One region of the Flavonifractor hominis genome, then DNA from elsewhere that is predicted to be linked to it. Evidence: riboswitches for the same ligand, from Rfam matches in the RefSeq annotation. Region 1 holds a riboswitch; the other holds the start of a gene.
The links. A riboswitch is a leader RNA that binds a small molecule or an ion and turns the genes downstream of it on or off. The one in region 1 is predicted to bind lysine.
Positions count from the first base shown of each region.

Region 2: it holds a riboswitch for lysine, as region 1 does, so the genes downstream of both, WMO45_RS12175 (transporter substrate-binding domain-containing protein) here and kce (3-keto-5-aminohexanoate cleavage enzyme) in region 1, are expected to answer to the same signal.

Region 1 covers NZ_JBBMFT010000006.1:21,200-31,570, reverse strand. Annotated here, with positions in the region: gene selD (selenide, water dikinase SelD) at 1-556, opposite strand, end outside; gene WMO45_RS10160 (selenium metabolism-associated LysR family transcriptional regulator) at 630-1,535, shown strand; gene WMO45_RS10155 (hypothetical protein) at 1,604-2,686, shown strand; gene kamB (lysine 5,6-aminomutase reactivase subunit KamB) at 2,823-3,821, shown strand; gene kamC (lysine 5,6-aminomutase reactivase ATPase KamC) at 3,825-5,324, shown strand; lysine riboswitch at 5,515-5,692, shown strand; gene kce (3-keto-5-aminohexanoate cleavage enzyme) at 5,812-6,630, shown strand; gene kdd (L-erythro-3,5-diaminohexanoate dehydrogenase) at 6,714-7,754, shown strand; gene kamA (lysine 2,3-aminomutase) at 7,914-9,167, shown strand; gene kamD (lysine 5,6-aminomutase subunit alpha) at 9,259-10,371, shown strand, end outside.
Region 2 covers NZ_JBBMFT010000011.1:492-10,862, reverse strand. Annotated here, with positions in the region: gene WMO45_RS12220 (DUF1653 domain-containing protein) at 55-276, shown strand; gene WMO45_RS12215 (arsenate reductase family protein) at 280-612, shown strand; gene WMO45_RS12210 (helix-turn-helix transcriptional regulator) at 656-1,591, opposite strand; gene WMO45_RS12205 (C40 family peptidase) at 1,686-2,528, shown strand; gene WMO45_RS12200 (M56 family metallopeptidase) at 2,491-4,065, opposite strand; gene WMO45_RS12195 (BlaI/MecI/CopY family transcriptional regulator) at 4,067-4,432, opposite strand; gene WMO45_RS12190 (NYN domain-containing protein) at 4,534-5,352, opposite strand; gene WMO45_RS12185 (NTP transferase domain-containing protein) at 5,360-6,112, opposite strand; gene WMO45_RS12180 (carbon starvation CstA family protein) at 6,357-7,835, shown strand; lysine riboswitch at 8,009-8,186, shown strand; gene WMO45_RS12175 (transporter substrate-binding domain-containing protein) at 8,340-9,269, shown strand; gene WMO45_RS12170 (amino acid ABC transporter permease) at 9,274-10,077, shown strand; gene WMO45_RS12165 (amino acid ABC transporter ATP-binding protein) at 10,077-10,371, shown strand, end outside.

The DNA.
Region 1 (10,371 bases):
CGGTGGTGAGAATACCGGTACCCAGCGCCTTGGTGAGCACCAGGATATCCCCCTCCCGGGCGCCGCTGTTGGTGAGTATGGCGTCGGGGTGGACCAGTCCGGTGACACACAGGCCGTATTTGGGCTCCGGATCTTCAATGCTGTGGCCCCCGGCAATGACCGCACCGGCCTCAGCTACCTTGGACGCGCCTCCCTCCAGGATCGCGCCCACCGCCTCCAGCGGCAGGCAGGAGGGCACGGCCAGCAGATTCATGGCCAGCCGGGGCTGTCCGCCCATGGCGTACACGTCGGAGAGGGCGTTGGTTGCGGCGATCTGACCAAAGGTATAGGGGTCGTCCACCACAGGCGGGAAGAAGTCCACCGTCTGGATCATGGCCACGTCGGGGCTGACACGGTAGACCGCAGCATCGTCGCTGGAATCAAAGCCGACCAGCAGATTGGGGTCGGCGGTCCGGGGCAGACCGGACAAAATATCGTTTAGGACTCCCGGCCCTAATTTGGCCCCTCACCCACCGGCCGTGGTCATGGCGGTCAGGCGCAGTTTTTCATACGGCATACATCCACCCCCTTTGCTTTTTCTGGCTACACTATACCCCATTTCTTTTAAAAACACAATGAGGAGGTCCGCTATGCAGCTCAAACAGCTGGAGATTTTTGTCCAGGTAGCCCGCCTGCGCAGCTTTTCCAAGGCGGCGGAGGCCCTCTACCTCACCCAGCCCACCGTCAGCGCCCACATGAGCGCGCTGGAGGAGGAGCTTGGGACCCGTCTGGTGGTGCGCTCCACCAAACAGCTGCATCTTACCCCGCCCGGCCGGGTGTTGGCCCGGTACGCCGGGGAGATCCTGGGCCTGTGCCAGCGGGCCGAACAGGAGGTGCGCACCGCCGCCTGCTCCATTGCAGGGACCCTGTCCATCGCCGCCTCCACCGTTCCCTCCCAGTACCTGCTGCCCCAGGTGCTCCCCTCCCTGCGCCAGCGCTATCCTCAGGTCTTTTTTCAGGTCCGGCAGGGGGACAGCGGCCAGGTGGCCCAGTGGATGAGCGAAAACGGAGCGGAGCTTGGCATCGTGGGCGCACCGGTCCAGCGTACGGGGCTTTTGTGCGTACCCTTTCTCACCGAACAGTTGGTCATCATCACGCCGAACACTGCGGAATATCGGGCGCTGAACGGCCGCATGACCCCCGAAGTGCTCCGCTGCGCCCCCTTTCTGGTGCGGGAGCCCGGCTCGGGCACCAGAAAGCAGGGAGAACAGTATCTGCGGGGCATCGGTCTGGACCCCCGGGAGCTGACCTTGACCGCCCAGCTTGACAGCACCGAGAGCATCCTGCAGGGCGTAAAAAACGGCCTGGGCATCGCCATCGTCTCCTCCTATGCCGCTCGTGACCAGGCTGCCGCCGGCCAAATCCTCCTCTTTCCCGACTCCAACCCTCTGCTGACCCGGGAGTTTTATCTGCTCTATCACCGCAGCCGCGCCCTTTCCCCGGCGGCCTCCATGCTGTTGCAGGAGCTGCCCTATTTCTTCCAGAATCAGCCCTGAACTGCCGCACCCTCCCTTCCGCTCCGGCATACGCTGGGGTGAGAAACTCAGATATTGGAGGGTCATTTATGCAAAGTGAACCGCAGGTCTCCTTTTTCCTGGGCGCCAACGCCCCCACCGGCTTTTACTCCCTCTACGACCAGCTGATTGACCCGGCCCAGGCCCGGGATATCTATATCCTCAAGGGCGGTCCCGGCTGCGGCAAATCCTCCCTGATGCGCAAGGTGGGCAAAGCCATGGAGGAACGCGGCCTTCAGGTAGAGTACATCGTCTGCTCCGGCGATCCGGACTCCCTGGATGCTGTGCTCATTCCGGAGCGGAAAACCGCCCTGGTGGACGGCACCGCTCCCCACGTGGTAGAGCCGTCCTACCCCGGTCTGGTTGAACATTACGTAAACTTAGGAAACTACTACGACCGCGACGCCCTTCAAACCGTCCGCTCGGAACTGATGGGATGCATGAAAGGCTACAAGGCCTGCTACAGCCGGGCTTACCGCTGCCTCACCGCCGCAGCCCAAATCGAAGAGGATATGCGTGCACTCCTGTCTACTCAGGTCTTAGAAGCCAAGATGGCCAAGCGTGCCCGGGGCATCCTCTCCCGGGAGGTCAAAAAGACCGCCCTGGAGGACGGTCGGTCTGTTCAGCGCTTCCTGGGCGGTGTCACTTGGAAGGGCGTGCTGTGCAATTACAGCACTGCCGATGCATTATGTAAACGTGTCTACGAGCTGTCCGACACTTACGGTCTGGCCCACGGCATGCTCCATCACCTGGCCGCCGGCGCTCTGTCGGCGGGACATGACATCATCGTCTGCCCCTCCCCCATGGCCCCCGACCGGATGGAGCACCTGCTCATCCCCTCGCTGTCCCTGGCTTTCCTCTCCTCCTCCCCCGCCCAGCCCTATCCCCGCCGTCCCTATCGCCGTATCCGGCTGGACGCCATGCTGGACCCGGAGCTGCTGCGCCGGAATAAGGCCCGGCTCAAATTTTCCCGCAAGGTGGCCGCCGCCCTGACCGACGAGGCCGTGGAGGCTCTGGCCCAAGCCAAGGCTATGCACGATGAGCTGGAGGGGCTCTACAATCCCCACGTGGATTTTGAAGGCGTATACCGCACAGCGGTAAACATCGTGGAGGAAATGGATCGTCACGCCTGAAACATATCCTCTCTATCCCTTGCGGCGCAGTCGTTTGGACTGCGCCGTTTTTTTCTGTCATTGACAGCGTCCGCGCCCGGCTCTTATAATGGCTTTGACAATCAGACCAAATTTTCACTGGATGGGAGGTCCTATTTTGGAACAGCTGTTAGCGCCGCTGGTGGGAGACGCGTCCCCCGTGACGTTGATCGGCCTTTGCAAAAACGCCGGCAAGACCACCACCATGCGCCGCCTGATGAATGAGTTGGGTGAGGAATGCCTCGGCCTGACTTCGGTGGGCCGGGACGGGGAATGTACCGACCTGGTCACCGGCACAGAAAAACCCGACCTGTACCTGAAGGCCGGCGATCTGTTTGCCACTGCCCGAGGAATGCTCTCCCTGTGTGACGCCACACTGGAGGTGGTCGACCTCACCGATGTGATGACCCCTCTTGGGCCGGTAGGGGTATTTCGTGCCCTGTCCGACGGCTATGTCCAGTTGGCCGGACCCTCAGCCGCCGGACAGTTGCCCCCTCTGACCCAGCGTTTCCGGGAACTGGGTGCCCAGCGCGTACTCATCGACGGGGCTGCCGGGCGCAAATCCCTGGCCGGCGCCGGAGTGGAGGGCGTGGCCCTGCTGTGCACCGGCGCATCCCTGGACCGGAATATGGAGCTGGTAGTAGCTGAAACCGCTCACACCTGCTGGCTCTTTGCCCGCAAGCGTCCAGAAAATACTCGCCTGTGTCAGGCGCTGGACGCTCTGGAGGCCCGCTTTGCTCTCTTCACCCCCGAGGGAGAACCAGCTGAGCTGCCTTTGGATGAGTCGGGCGCCCCCAAATGGAACAAACTCCCCCGACAGCCTATGGTGGTCTGGGCAGCGGGTGGGATTACTGACCCGCTGCTCAAGACCCTGGCCCGCCGTGGAGCACCCACCACCCTGGTGGCATCCGACGCTACCCATGTGCTGGCTGGCCGTGCCGCGCTGGAACTGTTCCTGCGCAGCGGCGGTGAGTTGGCGGTACGCCGGGAGCTGACCATTGCCGCTGTCGCCGCCAACCCCTGGTCGGCCTACGGCTGGCATTTTGAGGCTGACCGGTTTGTCCATGCCCTCCAGGAGGCCCTGGACCTGCCGGTTGTGAACGTAAAGGAGGAGTAAGCCATGGAACTGACTCATGAACTGCGGGAGAACGCGGGCTTTCAGTGGGTGCTTGAGCGCCTGAGCCCCCTGTCTCCCTTCGGCAAACAGGCTGCACGCAATCCCCGCTGGTATGGCCCCGGGGATGAGGAAGAGCTGGAGCAGGAGCTGGACAATGTGGCTCTGGCCATGGAACTTTGGGCCGCCGGTGGCACTGCCTCCCAGCAGACCGAGTCCTGTTGCTGTGAGACTCCCCGTCTGGATGCTTCTGCCCGGAAGGATGCGGCGGCGGCCCTGCGGGGCGTAACCCGCTGCTTGCCTCTGTTCCACGATATCCGGGGCTCCTTTGACCGGGACCCCGGTGCCCCGTTCGATCTGGTGGAGCTGTTTGAGATCAAGCATTTTCTGGTTACCATGGAGCAGGTAAACCAGGCCTATGCCGCCATGCCCGCTCTGGCTGGCATCACGTTTCCCTCCCTGTCCGACGCGCTGGAGCTGATGGACCCGGAGGGGCGGCGTCTGCCCACCTTCTCCATCGTCAACAGTTACCACAACGATCTGGCCCCCCTGCGTGCGGAGAAGGCCAAGCTGGAAAAAGCCATCCGCATGACCCAGGAGGAGAAACGGGGCCCGCTGCTGGAGAAACGCCGGGTACTGGCTGTACAGGAAGACCAGCTGGAGCTGGAGGTACGGGTCATGCTCACCGGAAAGCTGATGGCCTGGCGGGAAGATTTTCTTGCCTGTATGCAGGCGCTGGGACACCTGGATCTGATCGTTGCCAAGGCCAAGCTGGCCCTGCGTTTCCAGTGTGTCCGCCCCACCCTGAGCGAAGACGGTTCCATCGAGCTGCATGAGGTCATCCATCCCCAGGTGGCGGAAGATCTGGCCGCCCGGGGGGAGCAGTTCACCTCTCTGGACCTGCATCTGCACCGGGGATGTACGGTCATTACCGGCGCCAATATGGGCGGCAAGACCGTCTCTCTGCGCGCTACCGTACTTAGCTTGCTGCTGTGCCAGTGCGGATTCTTTGTATTTGCACGCGCAGCCCGGCTGCCTCTGTTCCACCGGGTGGAACTTATCCTGGCCGACAGCGGACCGGGAAGCGGCGGTCTATCCTCCTTCGGCCGTGAGGTCCACTTGCTGGACCAGCTGCTGTGCAAAACCCGCGGGCAGTTTTTCTTTGTGGCACTGGATGAATTTGCCCGGGGCACCAATCCCCAAGAGGGCGCCGCCCTGGCCCGCGCCCTGGTACGCCATCTGGGCACACTGGACTGCGTCGCCCTCATGACCACCCACTACGATGGCGTCTCCGATGTGGCCGGGGCCCACTATCAGGTAGCGGGCCTGGTGCGGGACATTCAGGGGGATGAGGGAGACGATCCCCGCAAACGCATCGCCCGGCGGATGGACTACCACCTGCTGCCCGCCCCGCCTGGAGCCCCCTGTCCCCGGGATGCACTGCGTGTCTGCCGGCTTTTAAAGCTGGATGAAGCACTGATGGAACTGTTCCAGGCCGATCTGTAAGCTTTGGGAGACCGCCCCTAAATCGGGGCGGTCTCTTTTTTACTCTACCGCAGCGGCACATTACCAGCGTCCTGTTGCAGCATACAAAAGTCCTCCGGCGGGAGAAAAATTTTATAAACCAAATTTCCTAAAAAATAGTTGACAAATCATTTTGGCTGCGTTATAGTGAATTTGTCAAAAGTGAATAATACGCATGGATAGAGGCGCGGAGTGCAAGGTAGGAGAACAATGTTAAGGGCTGGCGAGCCCGATGTGTTCTGTGAATGTCCGCTCCGCCGAAGGGGGACGTGAATCGTACAGCCCTCCCCCTGAGCCGTGGGCCCAGCGCTCACGGATTGTCATGAGTCACATGAAGCGCTATTTGTGTCTGAACGAGAGTACCCCTCCCGCGGACATGAGTAGTGTTTTTTTGTTCATGAAGCGCTATCCCGCCAGGAGGACCCTTTTCCATGGCGGGATGGCGTTTATTTTTTTGAGGAGGCGTGTCATGGAAAAACTGATCATCACCGCGGCCATCTGCGGCGCGGAGGTCACCAAAGAGCATAATCCCGCGGTTCCTTACACGGTGGACGAAATGGTCCGGGAGGCCAAGAGCGCCTTTGAGGCGGGCGCTGCGGTCATCCACGTCCACGTCCGGGAAGACGACGGCACCCCCACTCAGGACCGTGAGCGGTTCCGGGTCGTGCTGGATGCCATCAAAGAGGCTTGCCCCGGCGTAATCCTGATCCCATCCACCGGCGGCGCTACCGGCATGACCCCCGAAGAGCGGCTCCAGCCCACCGAGCTGTGCCCTGAGATGGCCACTCTGGATTGCGGCACCTGCAATTTCGGCGATGACATTTTTGTCAATGATATGCCCACCATGCGTGCCTTCGGCAAGCGCATGATCGAAAATAACATCAAGCCCGAGTACGAGTGCTTCGAGATTGGCCATCTGGACACCATCGTGAACATGGCCAACAAGGGTCTGGTCCCCGGCGCACCCATGCAGTTCAATTTCGTACTGGGCGTGTCCGGCTGCACCCCCGCCACTGTGGGTAACCTGGATTACCTGGTGAAGCAGATTCCCGCCGGGTCCACCTGGACTGTCACTGGCATCGGCCGGGGCGCCTGGCCGATGGTGGCCGCCGGCATTGTGATGGGCGGCAACGTCCGCGTGGGCTTTGAGGATAACATCTACCTGGAAAAAGGTCACAAAGCCGCTTCCAACGGTGAACTGGTGGAAAAGGTAGTCCGCCTGGCCAAAGAACTGGGCCGTGAGATTGCCACTCCGGACGAGGCCCGCAAGATTCTGTCGCTGGCCTGAGCCGCTGACTCTGTTTTACTTATCTCCCCAACCATACATCTCCCCAACCACCCCAACACTCAATGAAACAGGAGGAATCTTCCATGCAGAAGAAAGGCAACAAGTACGGCACCCACCGCGTCATCGAGCCCCAGGGCCTGCTGACCCAGGCAGCCAAGAAGATCGACAACACCATGGAGTGCTACTCCAACGAGATCCTGTGCGACGTGTCCGCACTGAACATCGATTCTGCCTCCTTCACTCAGATCTATGAAGCCTGCGGCAAGGATCTGGGCAAGACCGAGCAGATGATCCTGGATATCGTCAATGAGCGCGGCAAAATGCAGAACCCGGTCACTGGCTCCGGCGGTATGTTCATCGGCACCGTCCGTGAGATCGGCGAGGATCTGGCTGGTAAGATCGACCTGAAGGTGGGCGACAAGATTGCCTCCCTGGTCTCTCTGTCTCTGACTCCTCTGAAGATCAATAAGATCAAAGCCATCCACCCCGAGATCGACCGTGTGGATGTGGACGCTCAGGCCATCCTGTTTGAGTCCGGCCTGTATGCCAAGCTGCCCGACGACATGAGCGAGGAGCTGGCTCTGGCTGCCCTGGATGTGGCCGGCGCTCCCGCCCAGACCGCCAAGCTGGTCAAACCCGGCGACAGCGTTCTGATTCTGGGCGGCGCTGGCAAGGGCGGCATGATGTGCTGCTACGAGGCCATGAAGCGCGTTGGCCCCACCGGCAATGTGGTGGCCCTGGTCATCTGCCAGGAGGACGCCGACCTGCTCAAGAGCATGAACCTGTGCCACCACGCCATCGTTGGCTCCGCCACCAACCCCGTGGAGGTGCTGGAGAAGTCTCTGGCCGTCAACGGCGGCAAGGAGTATGACGTATCCATTCTGATCGTTAACGTCCCCGCCTGCGAGATGGCCGCCATTCTGCCCGTCCATGACAACGGCACCGTCTACTTCTTCTCCATGGCCACCGACTTTGCCAAGGCCGCTCTGGGCGCCGAGGGCTGCGGAAAGGATGTCACCATGATCGTTGGCAACGGCTACACCAAGGACCATGCTGAGATCACCCTGTCCGAGCTCCGCGAGAATCCCCAGCTGAAGGCCTACTTCGAGAAGAAGTATCTGTAATTTTAAAAGTAGACTGCTGCTGATGCTGCACTCCACGCGGAATGCGGCGGGAACTCCTCCTCCCCAACCTTCTCCCCCCGTATTCGGCACGCAGTTGGCTGCATTCAGCATTTGTTCTTCCCAACGCACCTATTTTCATTTAGAAAGGATGACCTTGTTATGGTAGAGTCCCGTCGTAAGATCCTGTTCCCCAACGTGACCGACGAAGAGTGGAATGACTGGCACTGGCAAGTCAAGAATCGCGTGGAGACCCTGGAGGACCTGAAGAAATATGTGGACCTGACTCCCGAGGAAGAAGAAGGCGTCAAGGCCTGCCTGGGCACCCTGCGCATGGCCATCACTCCTTATTATCTGTCCCTGATCCAGCCCGGCGATCCTCACGATCCCGTCCGGCTGCAGGCCGTCCCCACCGCCAAGGAGCTGCATCAGTCCGCTGCCGACCTGCTGGACCCCCTGCATGAGGATGAGGACTCCCCCGCTCCCGGTCTGACCCACCGCTATCCTGACCGCTGCCTGCTGCTGATCACTGACCAGTGCTCCATGTACTGCCGCCACTGCACCCGCCGCCGCTTCGCCGGTCAGAACGATGCCGGCCTGCCCGTGGATCAGGTGGATCAGGCCATCGAGTACATCCGCAACACCCCCGTCATCCGGGACGTGCTGCTCTCCGGCGGCGACGCGCTGCTCTGCTCTGACGAACGTCTGGAGTACATCATCGCCAAGCTGCGTGAGATCCCCCACGTGGAGATCGTCCGCATCGGCTCCCGTACCCCCGTGGTGCTGCCTCAGCGCATCACTCCCGAGCTGTGCAATATGCTGAAGAAGTATCACCCCATCTGGCTGAACACCCACTTCAACCATCCCAACGAGATCACCCCCGAGTCCGCCAAGGCCTGCGCCATGCTGGCTGACGCCGGTATCCCCCTGGGCAACCAGAGCGTGCTGCTGGCCGGCATCAATGACTGCGTCTACACCATGAAGAAGCTGGTCAACGAGCTGGTCAAGATCCGGGTGCGTCCCTACTACATCTATCAGTGCGACCTGTCCATGGGCCTGGAGCACTTCCGTACTCCCGTCAGCAAGGGCATCGAGATCATCGAAGGCCTGCGCGGTCACACCTCCGGCTTCTGCGTACCCACCTTCGTGGTGGACGCCCCCGGCGGCGGCGGCAAGACTCCTGTCATGCCTCAGTACGTCATCTCTCAGACCCCCAAGAAGGTCATCCTGCGCAACTACGAGGGTGTTATCACCACCTACACCGAGCCCGAGCACTACACCGACTGCCAGTGCGACTACTGCACCGGTAAGAAGAAGAAAGAGCTCATGGGCGTGGCCGGTCTGGAGCGCGGTCAGGCGCTGTCCATGGAGCCCGCCAACCTGGAGCGTCATAAGCGTTCCCATCACGAAGAATAATTTTTCTCCGCTGTACAAGCGGACCGCTGCCCCAGGGCGGCGGTCCGCTTCCCCCCGTTTTTCTCTCACAAACCGAGAATGGAAGTGATCGATGTTGGAATCCAAGCTGAATCTTGATTTTAAGCTGGTGGAACAGGCCCGTGCCCACGCTTCCCGGGTGGCGGACGACACCCAGCGTTTCATCGACGGCTGCACTACTGTAGCTGTTGAACGTACCATCTGCCGTCTGCTGGGTATCGACGGAGTAGACTCCGCCGACGTTCCCCTGCCCAATGTAGTAGTGGAACATCTGATGGACAAGGGTGCTCTGCCCCAGGGCGCCGCTTTCTGGATCGGCAACGCCATGGTGGAGACCGGTAAGGGTCCCCAGGCCATCGCCGAGGACGTAGCCAACGACAAGCTGGATCTGACCGCTCTGCCCACCCACGGCGAGGCCGAGATCCATGCCGCGCTGGACCCCATCGTGGAGGAGAGTCTCTCCAAGATCCGCGCTCGCCGCAAACGCCGCGAGGACTTCATCGCTACCCACGGCGGCGAGAAGCAGGGCCCCTGGATCTACCTGATCGTGGCCACCGGCAACATTTATGAGGACGTGGTACAGGCTACCGCTGCTGCCCGCCAGGGCGCCGACGTCATCGCCGTAATCCGTACCACCGGTCAGTCTCTGCTGGACTATGTGCCTTACGGTGCCACCACCGAGGGCTTCGGCGGCACCTACGCCACACAGGAAAACTTCCGCCTGATGCGCGAAGCCATGGACAAGGTGGGCGAGGAGCTGGGCCGTTACATCCGTGTATGTAACTACTGCTCCGGCCTGTGTATGCCCGAAATCGCCGCCATGGGCGCCTTTGAGGGTCTGGACGTGATGCTGAACGATGCTCTGTACGGCATTCTGTTCCGCGACATCAACATGCAGCGCACCCTGGTGGATCAGTCCTTCTCCCGCGCCATCAACGCCTATGCCGGCGTGGTCATCAACACCGGCGAGGACAACTACCTGACCACCGCTGACGCTGTGGAAGAGGCTCACACCGTGCTGGCCTCCCAGTTCCTCAACGAGGCCTTTGCCCTCCGGGCCGGCCTGCCTGAGGAGCAGATGGGTCTGGGACACGCTTTCGAGATCGATCCCGATGTGGAGAACGGCTTCCTGTATGAGCTGGCCCAGGCCGAGATGGCCCGGGAGATCTTCCCCAACGCCCCCCTG
Region 2 (10,371 bases), on a different contig from region 1:
TTCTCTCCCGCGCCGTGGTACAATGGGAACACGCAATGAGAAAGGCGGTGTTCCATGGACACGTATCCTGTGCGGCCCGGCCGTTACCGCCACTTCAAGGGCAACGAATACCGGGTGCTGGCTCTGGCCCGCCACTCGGAGACCGGGGAGCCCATGGTGGTCTATCAGGCGCTCTACGGCGAGCGGGGCCTCTGGGTCCGCCCGGCGGACATGTGGGGCGAGCATGTGGAGCGGGAGGGCTATTCCGGCCCCCGCTTCGTCTACGTGGGAGAGTGAAGGATGAACATTCAGATCTTTGGCAAGAGCAAGTGTTTTGACACCAAGAAGGCCGAGCGGTACTTCAAGGAGCGGCGGATCAAATTCCAGTCGGTGGACCTGGTGAAATACGGCATCAGCCCCGGGGAGCTCAAGAGCGTGGTGAACGCCGTGGGCCTGGCGGCCCTCATCGACCCCAAGCACCCCGACGCGGCCCTGCTCAACTACCTGGCCTACGACGCCGACAAGCTGGACAAGCTGCTGGAGGACCCCCGGCTGCTGCGCACCCCCATCGTCCGCAACGGGCGGCAGGCCACCGTGGGCTACTGCCCCGAGATCTGGCAGAGCTGGACGTGACCAAACGGCCGGCCCGGGCAGTGCCCGGGCCGGCCGTCGCGTTTCAGTACCGGGCGGCGGCGGCGGCCAGCTGCTCCCGCATCCGCCGGGCCGCCCAGTCGGGCCCGGCGATGTAGGCTCCCTCCCCCAGGGCGAACAGCCACCCCAGAAAGGCCGGGTCCACCGCCGTGGACACCGCGGCGGTGCACCACCCCTCCTCCCCGGGGCGGAAGGATACCTCCGGCCCGAAGCGGTCCCGCACCGCCCCGGCCAGCTCCGCCCGGCAGCGCAGGGTGATCTCCTCCGGGGCGGGCGCATATACTGTCCGGTCCGGACCCGCCCCCGTCAGCGCGGTGACCACCAGCCCCTCCATCCGGTCCACCCGGTAGCGTCCGGCCTGTCCGGTGTGCTGGTCCACCCCCGCCAGGGTATAGTGCCCCTGGGTCCACAGCAGCTCCGCCGGGTCCACCAGACAGCGCGCGGAAACCGCTTCATTGGCTTTTTCCCTATACTCCGGGTATTGAAACAGGACGATTTTTCGATTTGTGATCGCCGTATGGAGTTTATCCACGTTGGAACACAGCCCTTTGTCCAGCTCCGCCGCCCGCCGGTCCACCCGGACCCGCCGCTGGCGCAGCTGTCCGGCCTGGTGGGTGCTGGCCAGGGCGGACAGAGCGGCGGAGAGCTCCTCGGCCCGCCCGGCGGGCACCAGGGGGCACAGCTGCACCGCGTCGGTCAGCAGCTTGAGCTGCCCCAGGTCCAGGGGCCGCTTGCCCAGGTACCACCCCGCCTGCCGCCCCTTCCGGCTGCGCACGTCCACCCCCGCCGCCCGCAGGGCCTGGATGTCGGTGTAGATGCTCTTGCGCTCGGCCCGGATGCCCGCCCCGGCCAGAGCGTCGATGAGCTCCTGCAGGCGCATGGGGTGGCTCTCGTCGGTGCGCTCCCACAGCAGCCGCCACAGCAGCAGCAGCTTTTCCTTCTGATTGGCCCGTTTGGCCATGGCGCTCCCCTCCTTTTCGCCTCCCAGTCTAGCACAAACCAAGTCCCATAAACCGGACCGATTCATCACCGCCTGTGAGAAATGAGGGATTTCCATGCATCTGCTCGTACAACTGCCCCTTTGTCCCCTGCGCGCCGCCCCCTCCGCCGATGCCGAGCGGACGGACGAGGTGCTGTGTGGCTGGCCGGTGGAGCCGCTGGAGGAGGCGGCCGGCGGCTGGCTCCGGGTGCGCACCCACTACCGCTATGAGGGCTATCTGCCCGCCCACGCCCTGACGGCCGCCCCCGACGGCGTTCCGGCCCGGCAGCTGGCGGTGGGGGCCGCCTTTGCCGACGTGCTGGCCCGCCCGGAGGTAGACGCCCTGCTGCTGGCCACCCTGCCCCGGGGGTCCCTTACGGCCCCGGTGAGGGAGCCGGAGGGGGGCTGGCAAAAAATCACCCTCCCGGACGGCCGGGAGGGCTATACAAAACGGAGTCTTTTGGTCCCATATTACGCTGTACCCCCCGCGCTGCCCCAGGAGGAACTGCGCCGGCGGGCGGTGGAGCGGGCCTGCTCCTACCTGGGCACCCAGTACCGCTGGGGGGGCAAGTCCCCGTCGGGGATCGACTGCTCGGGGCTGACCTTCATGGCCTGGTTTTTCAGCGGGGTGCTCCTCTACCGGGACGCCCGGCTGGTGGAGGGCTTTGCCGCCCGCCCCATCCCCTTCGACCAGCGCCAGCCGGGGGACCTGCTCTATTTCCCCGGCCACATCGCCCTCTACCTGGGGCAGGAGCGGTACATCCACTCCACCGCCCGGGCGGGGAGCGACGGCGTGGTCCTCAACAGTCTGGACTCCGCCGCCCCCGACTACCGGGCCGACCTGGCCGCCTCCCTGCTGGCCGTGGGCAGCGTGTTCCCCCTCACTTCTCCGGCGGAGCCATCCGCTCCAGGGCGGTGACCACCCCGCCGGACACCTGGGCCCGCAGGGTGAGCACATAGGGGCTGGGCACCACCTGGTAGCGCCTGCCCTCCTCCCGGAGGGCCTGCTCGTCCCGGGCGAAGTCCTCCAGAAACGACTGGAGGTCCCCCGTCCACACGGTGCCATCGGCCAGGGTGAGGGCCGCGTCCTCCGCCAGGCGGAAGCACTGCTCCCCCGCCGCCCGGGTCATCTGCCGGGTGTCGGGGTCCAGCTCGTAGACCCGGGCGGTGAAGAAGTCCCCGCCCTCCTCCGTGTCCAGCCGGCCGACGTAATAGCTCCCGTCGGCCAACTCTCCGGTCTGGATGGCGGTCACCCGCCCGTCCCGGAAGGTGAGCGTGCAGCTCAGGCCCCAACTGCTCATGAGCCCCACCTGCCGCTCCAGCTCCTCCAGATCTCCGGCTTCGGCGTCCACCTCGGCCTCCTGCCAGGGGCTGTCCTCGCCCACCGCGCCGTCGTCCTCGGTGTAGAGGATGCGCCGCGCCCCGGCATCCACCCCGTGGACCACCGCCGCCACCGTGCCGTTCCCCTCCGCCGGGGCGGGGCTCTCCACGGCCGGGGTCTGGCTCTCCGCCGGGGCCGGACTCTCCTGGGGATCGGCGGTGCAGGCCACCAGGCCGCCCCCCAGCAGGCAGGCGCACAGCACCAGCGCCAGGGCGGCCCGCCCCCGGCGGGTGCGCCCGGCCTGCATCAGGGCGGAAAAGCGCTCCCTGCGCCCCCGGGCCCCGCCGGTAAAGGAGCTGGTCAGGGGGGCCGGTCCCCCCGCGGGCACAAAGCTCAGCAGCGCCCTGCCGTACCGCTGCCGCCAGGCCCGGTCCTTCCCCGCCAGCACCGCCGCGTCGCAGGCGATCTCCAAATCCCGCTCCGCCGCCCGGCGCAGCAGCCACACCAGGGGATTGAACCAGTGCAGGGCGCACACCCACACCAGCAGCAGCTGGTACCACAGATCCCGCCGCCTGGCGTGCATGGCCTCGTGGGCCAGGGCGAAGGCCCGCCGCTCCCCCTCCACCCCCTCGGGCAGGAGGATGCGCGGCCGCGCCAGCCCCACCAGCACCGGGGAGGACAGCAGGGCGCAGCCCTCCACCGGCAGGCCCTCATACTGCCCCTCCGGCGTGCACCACCGGCGGGTCCGCCGGCGGAAGCGGACATAGCTGCCCAGCTGTACCGCCAGCACCACCCCCGCTCCGGCGGCCCACACCAGGGCCAGGGCCTGCTCCGCCGTCACCCGGGGGGCGGGGCGCTCCTCCGCCGCCTGAGGCAGGGACGCCGGCTGCTCCGGCCGGGCCGGAAGGACGGCCGGCTCCGCCGCCGCCGGTGCGGGGACCTCCAGCCGGACCGGGGCCCGGGGCAGGCTCACGTTGAGGGGGACCGCCAGGCGCAGGGCCACCAGCAGCCAGACCCAGCAGCGCCACTGGGGCCGGAACCGGCCCTTCCACACCGGCCCCAGGGCCAGCAGCAGGGCGATGAGGGCCCCCATGCTGATGCTTACCTCCGCCAGGGCGGCCAGGATGCCTGTCATCCTACTCCCCTCCTTTCAAAATCTCCTCCAGCTCCCTGCGCTCCCGCTGGGAGAGGTCCGGGCTGTCCATCAGCGCGGCCACCAGGCTGGGCAGGGACCCGCCGTGGAGCCGCTGGAAAAAGTCCCGGCTCTCCTGGGCCAGGTAGTCCCCCCGGGCCACCAGCGGGGTGTAGCGGTTGCTGCGCCCCTGCTTCTCCCGGCGGACGAAGCCCCGCTCCTCCAGCCGGGAGAGCAGCTTGATGAGGGTGGCGGTCTGCCACCGCTTTCCCGGCAGGGCCGCCATCACTGCGGCGGAGGAGGCGGGATACTCCTCCTGTCTCCACAGGGCCTGCATGACCTCCAGTTCCGCGTCGGGCAGATGTTCCATGTCCACTCCTCCTTTAGACATTTGTCTATATTCGCATTTTACAATTGTCTTATCGTTTTGTCAAGCAAAACCGGCGCGCGGAAATCCGCGCGCCGGTCGTTTTACTTTGCCTCCCGGTCCCGCACGAAGATGTGCTTGACGTGGGGCAGGCTGGTCTGGCGTACATCCACCTCAAAGCGTGGAAGGGATTTGATCATCTGGGTCAGCTTGGAAAAGCCGAAGTTGCGGGGGTCGAAGTCCCGCTGTTTTTTTACCAGCAAATTGCCCAATTCGCCCATAAAGGCGTAGCCCTCTTCGTCGGCCAGCATCTCCACCGAGTCGGCGATGAGGGTCACCACGTTCTGGGGCACCCGGGCGGCTGGCTCGGACTCCCGGGCGGGGGCCTCCTCGGGCTTCTTTTTGCCGCTTTTCTTGGGCTTGGCGGGCTCCTTGGCCGGTTCGGTCCGGGCGGCCTCTTCGGCCCGGGCCTGCTCGGCGGTGGAGCGGATGACCTCGATATACACAAACTTGTCGCAGGCCACGATGAAGGGATTGGGGGTCTTTTTCTCCCCCATGCCGTAGACCTTCTTGCCCGCCTCCCGCAGGCGGATGGCCAGGCGGGTGAAGTCGCTGTCGCTGCTCACCAGCACGAAGCCGTCCACCTGGCCGGTGTACAAAATGTCCATGGCGTCGATGATCATGGCCGAGTCGGTGGAGTTCTTCCCGGTGGTGTAGCTGTACTGCTGGACGGGGGTGATGGCGTTTTCCAGCAGCAGGGGCTTCCAGGAGGCCAGGTTGGGGGTGGTCCAGTCCCCGTAGATGCGCTTGATGGTGGGGGTGCCGTACACCGCCACCTCGGCCATCACGTCGCCCAGGGCGGAGCGGGGGGCGTTGTCCGCGTCGATGAGCACCGCCAGGCGCAGGTCGTTGGGCTGGGACATGGCCGGCTCAGCCCCGGCCCTGCCGGCGGCGGACGATCTGCTCCACCTGGGCCAGCTGCTCCACGGTGTTGACGCCCAGCATCTCCTCGGCGGTGCAGGTGGGGCAGGCCCCCACCCGGCCGCCCTTGGCCAGGATGTAGGCTGGGGCGTCGGTCAGGTAGTATTCCCCCTGGGCGTTGTTGGGGCGCAGCTGGTCCAGGGCCTGCCACAGGGGGCCGGCCTCAAAGACGTAGACGCCTACGTTGAGCTCCCGGATGGCCTTCTCCTCCGGGGTGCAGTCCTTGTCCTCCACGATGCGGGCAAAGCGCCCCTCCCCGTCCCGGACGATGCGGCCGTAGGGCAGCTCCTCGTCGGACACCGCCGAGAGCAGGGTGCAGTCGTTGCCCTCCCGGCGGTGGGTCTCCAGCAGGGACTCGTAGGTCTCCCGGCGCATGAGGGGCATATCCCCGTAGCAGACCAGCACGCTGCCCGCAAAGCCCTCCAGGGCCTGCCGGGCGCACTGCACGGCGTGGCCGGTGCCCTGCTGGGGCTCCTGCACGGCGTGGGGGTAGTCGGGGAAGGCGGCGACCACCTTTTCCCGGTCGTAGCCCACCACCAGTACCACGTCCTCCCGGTCCAGGAAGGACAGCTCCTCCAGCACATAGCCCAGCAGGGGCCGCCCGTCGGCCTGCCGCAGGACCTTAGGCAGATCCACTCCCTCGGTGCGCAGGCGGGTGCCCTTTCCGGCCGCCAGGACGACCGCTTTTATCGTATGCTCCATGGCATTTCATCCTCTTTTCTCCCGGTTTTTCCGGGTCTGATCGAAAAAAAGTATACCATACCCGCCCCCGGCCTGCAATCGTGCCGGGTCGAAATTTTCGTGATTTTCACCATTGACTTTTTTCGGCGCGGAACTATAATGAGGGCGCTTTCGGGAAGGGGCGGTACGGCCGGCCGCTTCTGTTCCGTTTTCTGCCCTTTTTTGATTCCGGGCCCCGGGCCCATTGATTACGAGGTGGAACACTATGATCACGTTCTTTGTCTGTCTGGTGCTCCTCATCGTCGGCTACATGACGTACAGCAAGCTCGTCGAGAAGATCTTCCGCGTGGATGACCGTCCCACCCCTGCTGTGGCGCATCCCGACGGTGTGGATTACGTCCCCATGAAACCCTGGCGCATTTTTCTTGTCCAGCTGCTGAACATCGCAGGTCTTGGCCCCATCTACGGCGCTCTGTCCGGCGCCTGCTGGGGGCCGGTCGTCTACCTTTGGATCGTCTTCGGCACCATCCTGGGCGGCGGCGTACACGACTTCCTCTCCGGCATGATGAGCGAGCGCAACGACGGCAAGTCCATTTCGGAGGTCGTGGGCCTCTACATGGGCAAGGTCATCACCTTTATCATGCGGGTGTTCTCGGTGGTGCTGCTGGTGATGGTGGGCGTCAACTTCTCGGTGGGCCCCGCCGGCCTGCTGGCCGAGCTGACCCCCGACGCGCTGGGCACCATGTTCTGGCTGGTGGTCATCATGCTCTACTACCTTGTGGCCACCTTCCTGCCCATCGATAAGATCATCGGCAAGCTCTATCCCATCTTCGGCGTGTGCCTGATCATCATGGCCGCGGGCATCGGCGGCGCCATCGTCCTGACCCGTGGCAGCGACATGCCGGAGCTCACCGCCGCGGCCTTCACCGTGGTGCACCCCGACGGTCTGCCCAAGTGGTCCATGATGTTCGTCACCGTGGCCTGCGGCGCCATCTCCGGCTTCCACGCCACCCAGTCGCCCATGATGGCCCGCTGCATCACCAGTGAGAAGCAGGGCCGCAGCATCTTCTACGGCGCCATGGTGGCCGAGGGCGTCATCGCCCTGATCTGGGCCGCCGCCGGCGTGACCTTCTACACCAACCACGGCTCCCTGCTGGACGGCATGACCGGCCTGACCCAGGCCATCGCCGCCGGCGGCGCGGGGGATGTGGTGTACGACATCTCCACCACCCTGCTGGGCCCTGTGGGCGGCGTGCTGGCCATGATCGGCGTCATCGCCTGCCCCATCACCTCCGGCGACACCGCCTACCGCTCCGCCCGGCTCACCATCGCCGACTGGTTCCACATCGACCAGTCCAAGATCGGGCCCCGCGCCGCCCTGTCCGTGCCTCTGCTGGCGGTGGGCGCCGTCATCGCCCTGGCCCTGCCCTGGGACGCGCTGTGGCGCTACTTCTCCTGGGCCAACCAGACCCTGGCCATGATCGTGCTGTGGACCGGCGCGGTGTTCCTGCACAAGTTCGGCTATCCCCCCAAGGCCTGCTTTATCGCGGCCCTGCCGGCCACCTTTATGTCCGCCGTGTCGGTGACCTACTTCCTCCAGGCCCCCGAGTGCCTGAACCTGTCCACCTCCATCGCCTACCCTGTGGGCATCGTGGCGGCGGCGGTGTTCCTGGTCATCTTCATCTGGCGCACCCTGATCGTGGGCAAGGACGACGTGACTGTGCTGAACACGGCCAAGCACTGAGAATCATCTCTCCCTCTCTGCGGGACGGATCCTCCGTCCCGCATTTTTTATAACTTCTTACGAACTTTTATACGCTGTCGTATAGAAAGCTGGAGGAGCCTCCAATTGACTTTCCCCTCCGGTACAGCCTACAATATTGCCCAAGAACCAATTGTTGCGGGGTTCGCGACCGCTGCAATGATAGAGGCGCGGGATGGAAAGAGTATCCGGCAGACTGGGGCAGGCACCCCGCCGGAGAAAGGGCCATACCGCCGAAGGGCCGGCCGTTTGCCTGAGGACCGGTAGCCTGGGCCGTTGGGATAAGATCTCACGGACTGCCACATATCAACTGTGTGGAGCGCTATCATTGAGGCATTGGGCATAGGTTTCCGCCGCTCTTTCCCATTTGGGAGGAGGGGTCTGTTTGTCGATGCTCTCTTGCCGCCATGAACGCTTCCACCAGGAAGGTTCATGGCGTTTTTTGTTGTCCAAGAGCGCCAAACAACTCGACTGGAGGAAACAAACATGAGAAGAAACACCATCACCGCCCTGACCCTGACCGCCGCTTTGTCCCTGACCCTGGCCGCCTGCGGCTCGGACGGCGCCACCGGCGCCGCCGCCACGCCCGCGGCGCCCTCGTCGGCCCCTGCGGCCTCCGCCGCCCCCTCCGCCGTGCCCAGCGGCGTGGAGGACGGGGTGCTCACCGTAGGCATGGAGTGTGCCTACGCCCCCTACAACTGGACCCAGACGGACGACTCCAACGGGGCCGTGCCCATCTCCAACGTGCCCGGCGCCTACGCCAACGGCTACGACGTGATGGTCGCCCAGAAGATCTGCGATGCCAACGGCTGGGAGCTGGAGGTGGTCTCCACCGCCTGGGATTCCCTGATCCCCGCCCTGCAGAGCGGCACGCTGGACGCCATCATCGCCGGCCAGTCCATGACCGCCGAGCGCATGGCGGAGGTGGACATGGCCGGGCCCTACTACTACGCGGACATCGTCTGCGTCACCACCGCCGACAGTCCCTACGCCGACGCCCAGGGCATCTCCGATCTGGCCGGAGGCGTGTGCACCGCCCAGTCGGGCACCAACTGGTACGACACCTGCCTGCCCCAGATCCCCGACGCCCAGATCCAGCCCCCCGCTGACACCGCCCCGGCCATGATCATGTCCCTGCAGACCGGCACCGTGGACTTCATCTGCACCGACGTGCCCACCGCCAAGGGGGCCGTAGCCAAGGACCCGGACCTGGTGATCCTGGACTTCAACGGCACCGAGGACAACTTCACCTTCGCCACCCCGGAGGAGGAGGCCGAGAACATCAACATCGGCATGTCGGTGGCCAAGGGCAACACCGTGCTGCTGGACGCCATGAACGCGGTGCTCTCCCCCATGACCCGGGAGGACTTCAACGCCCTGATGGACGACGCCATCGCCGTCCAGCCGGAGGTGTAAGGCAATGGACCGCTTCCTCGCTCTGGGCCAGGACATGGCCCTGCTGTGGAGCAAGTACGCCCTGTCCTATCTGGGCGGCATCCGCAGCACCCTGCTGCTGGCCCTGGCCGCCACGGCCATCGGCTGTCTCATCGGGCTGGTGTGCGGCATTCTCAACACCATCCCCTCCAGCCCCCGGGACCCCCTGGCCCGGCGGGTGCTGCTGGGGCTGATCCGGGCCGTGGTCCGGCTGTATGTGGAGGTGTTCCGGGGCACCCCCATGGTGCTGCAGGCGGTGTTCATCTACTACGGCCTGCCCTATTTCACCAACAACTCCATGCACTTTGACAGCATCTGGGCCGCCGCCATCCTCATCGTGTCCATCAACACGGGGGCCTACATGGCCGAGTCGGTGCGGGGCGGCATCCTCTCCATCGATCCGGGCCAGGCCGAGGCGGCCCGGGCCATCGGCATGAACCACGTCCAGACCATGACGTGCGTCATCCTCCCCCAGGCCCTGCGCAACATCCTGCCCCAGATCGGCAACAATTTCATCATCAACATCAAGGATTCCTCGGTGATGTTCATCATCGGCTTTACGGAGTTCTTCGCCTTCCACCGCTACATCACCGGCGTCAACAACCTCTACTTCCCCTCGGCCGCCATTGAGATGCTGGGTTACCTGACCCTGACCCTGGTCTCCTCCTTCCTGCTGCGGCTGCTGGAGCGGCATCTGGAGGGCAGCAGCGACTACGAGCTGGTGCAGGCCGACCCGCTGACCCTGACGGCGGGCACCTACCGCTACGCGGACAAGGGAGGTGCGGCGTGATGGACAACCAACCCATTCTGGAGATCCGCCACCTGTCCAAGTCCTTCGGCAAGCACCAGGTGCTGCGGGACATCGACTTTACCGTCCGCCCCGGGGACGTGACCAGCATCATCGGCTCCTCCGGCTCGGGCAAGTCCACCCTGCTGCGGTGCATCAACCTGCTGGAGACCCCCAGCCAGGGGGAGATCCGCTTCCACGGCCGGGACGTGGCCGGGCGTGGGGTGAACCCCTCGGCCTACCGCAGCCGGGTGGGCATGGTGTTCCAGTCCTTCAACCTCTTCTCCAACCTGAACG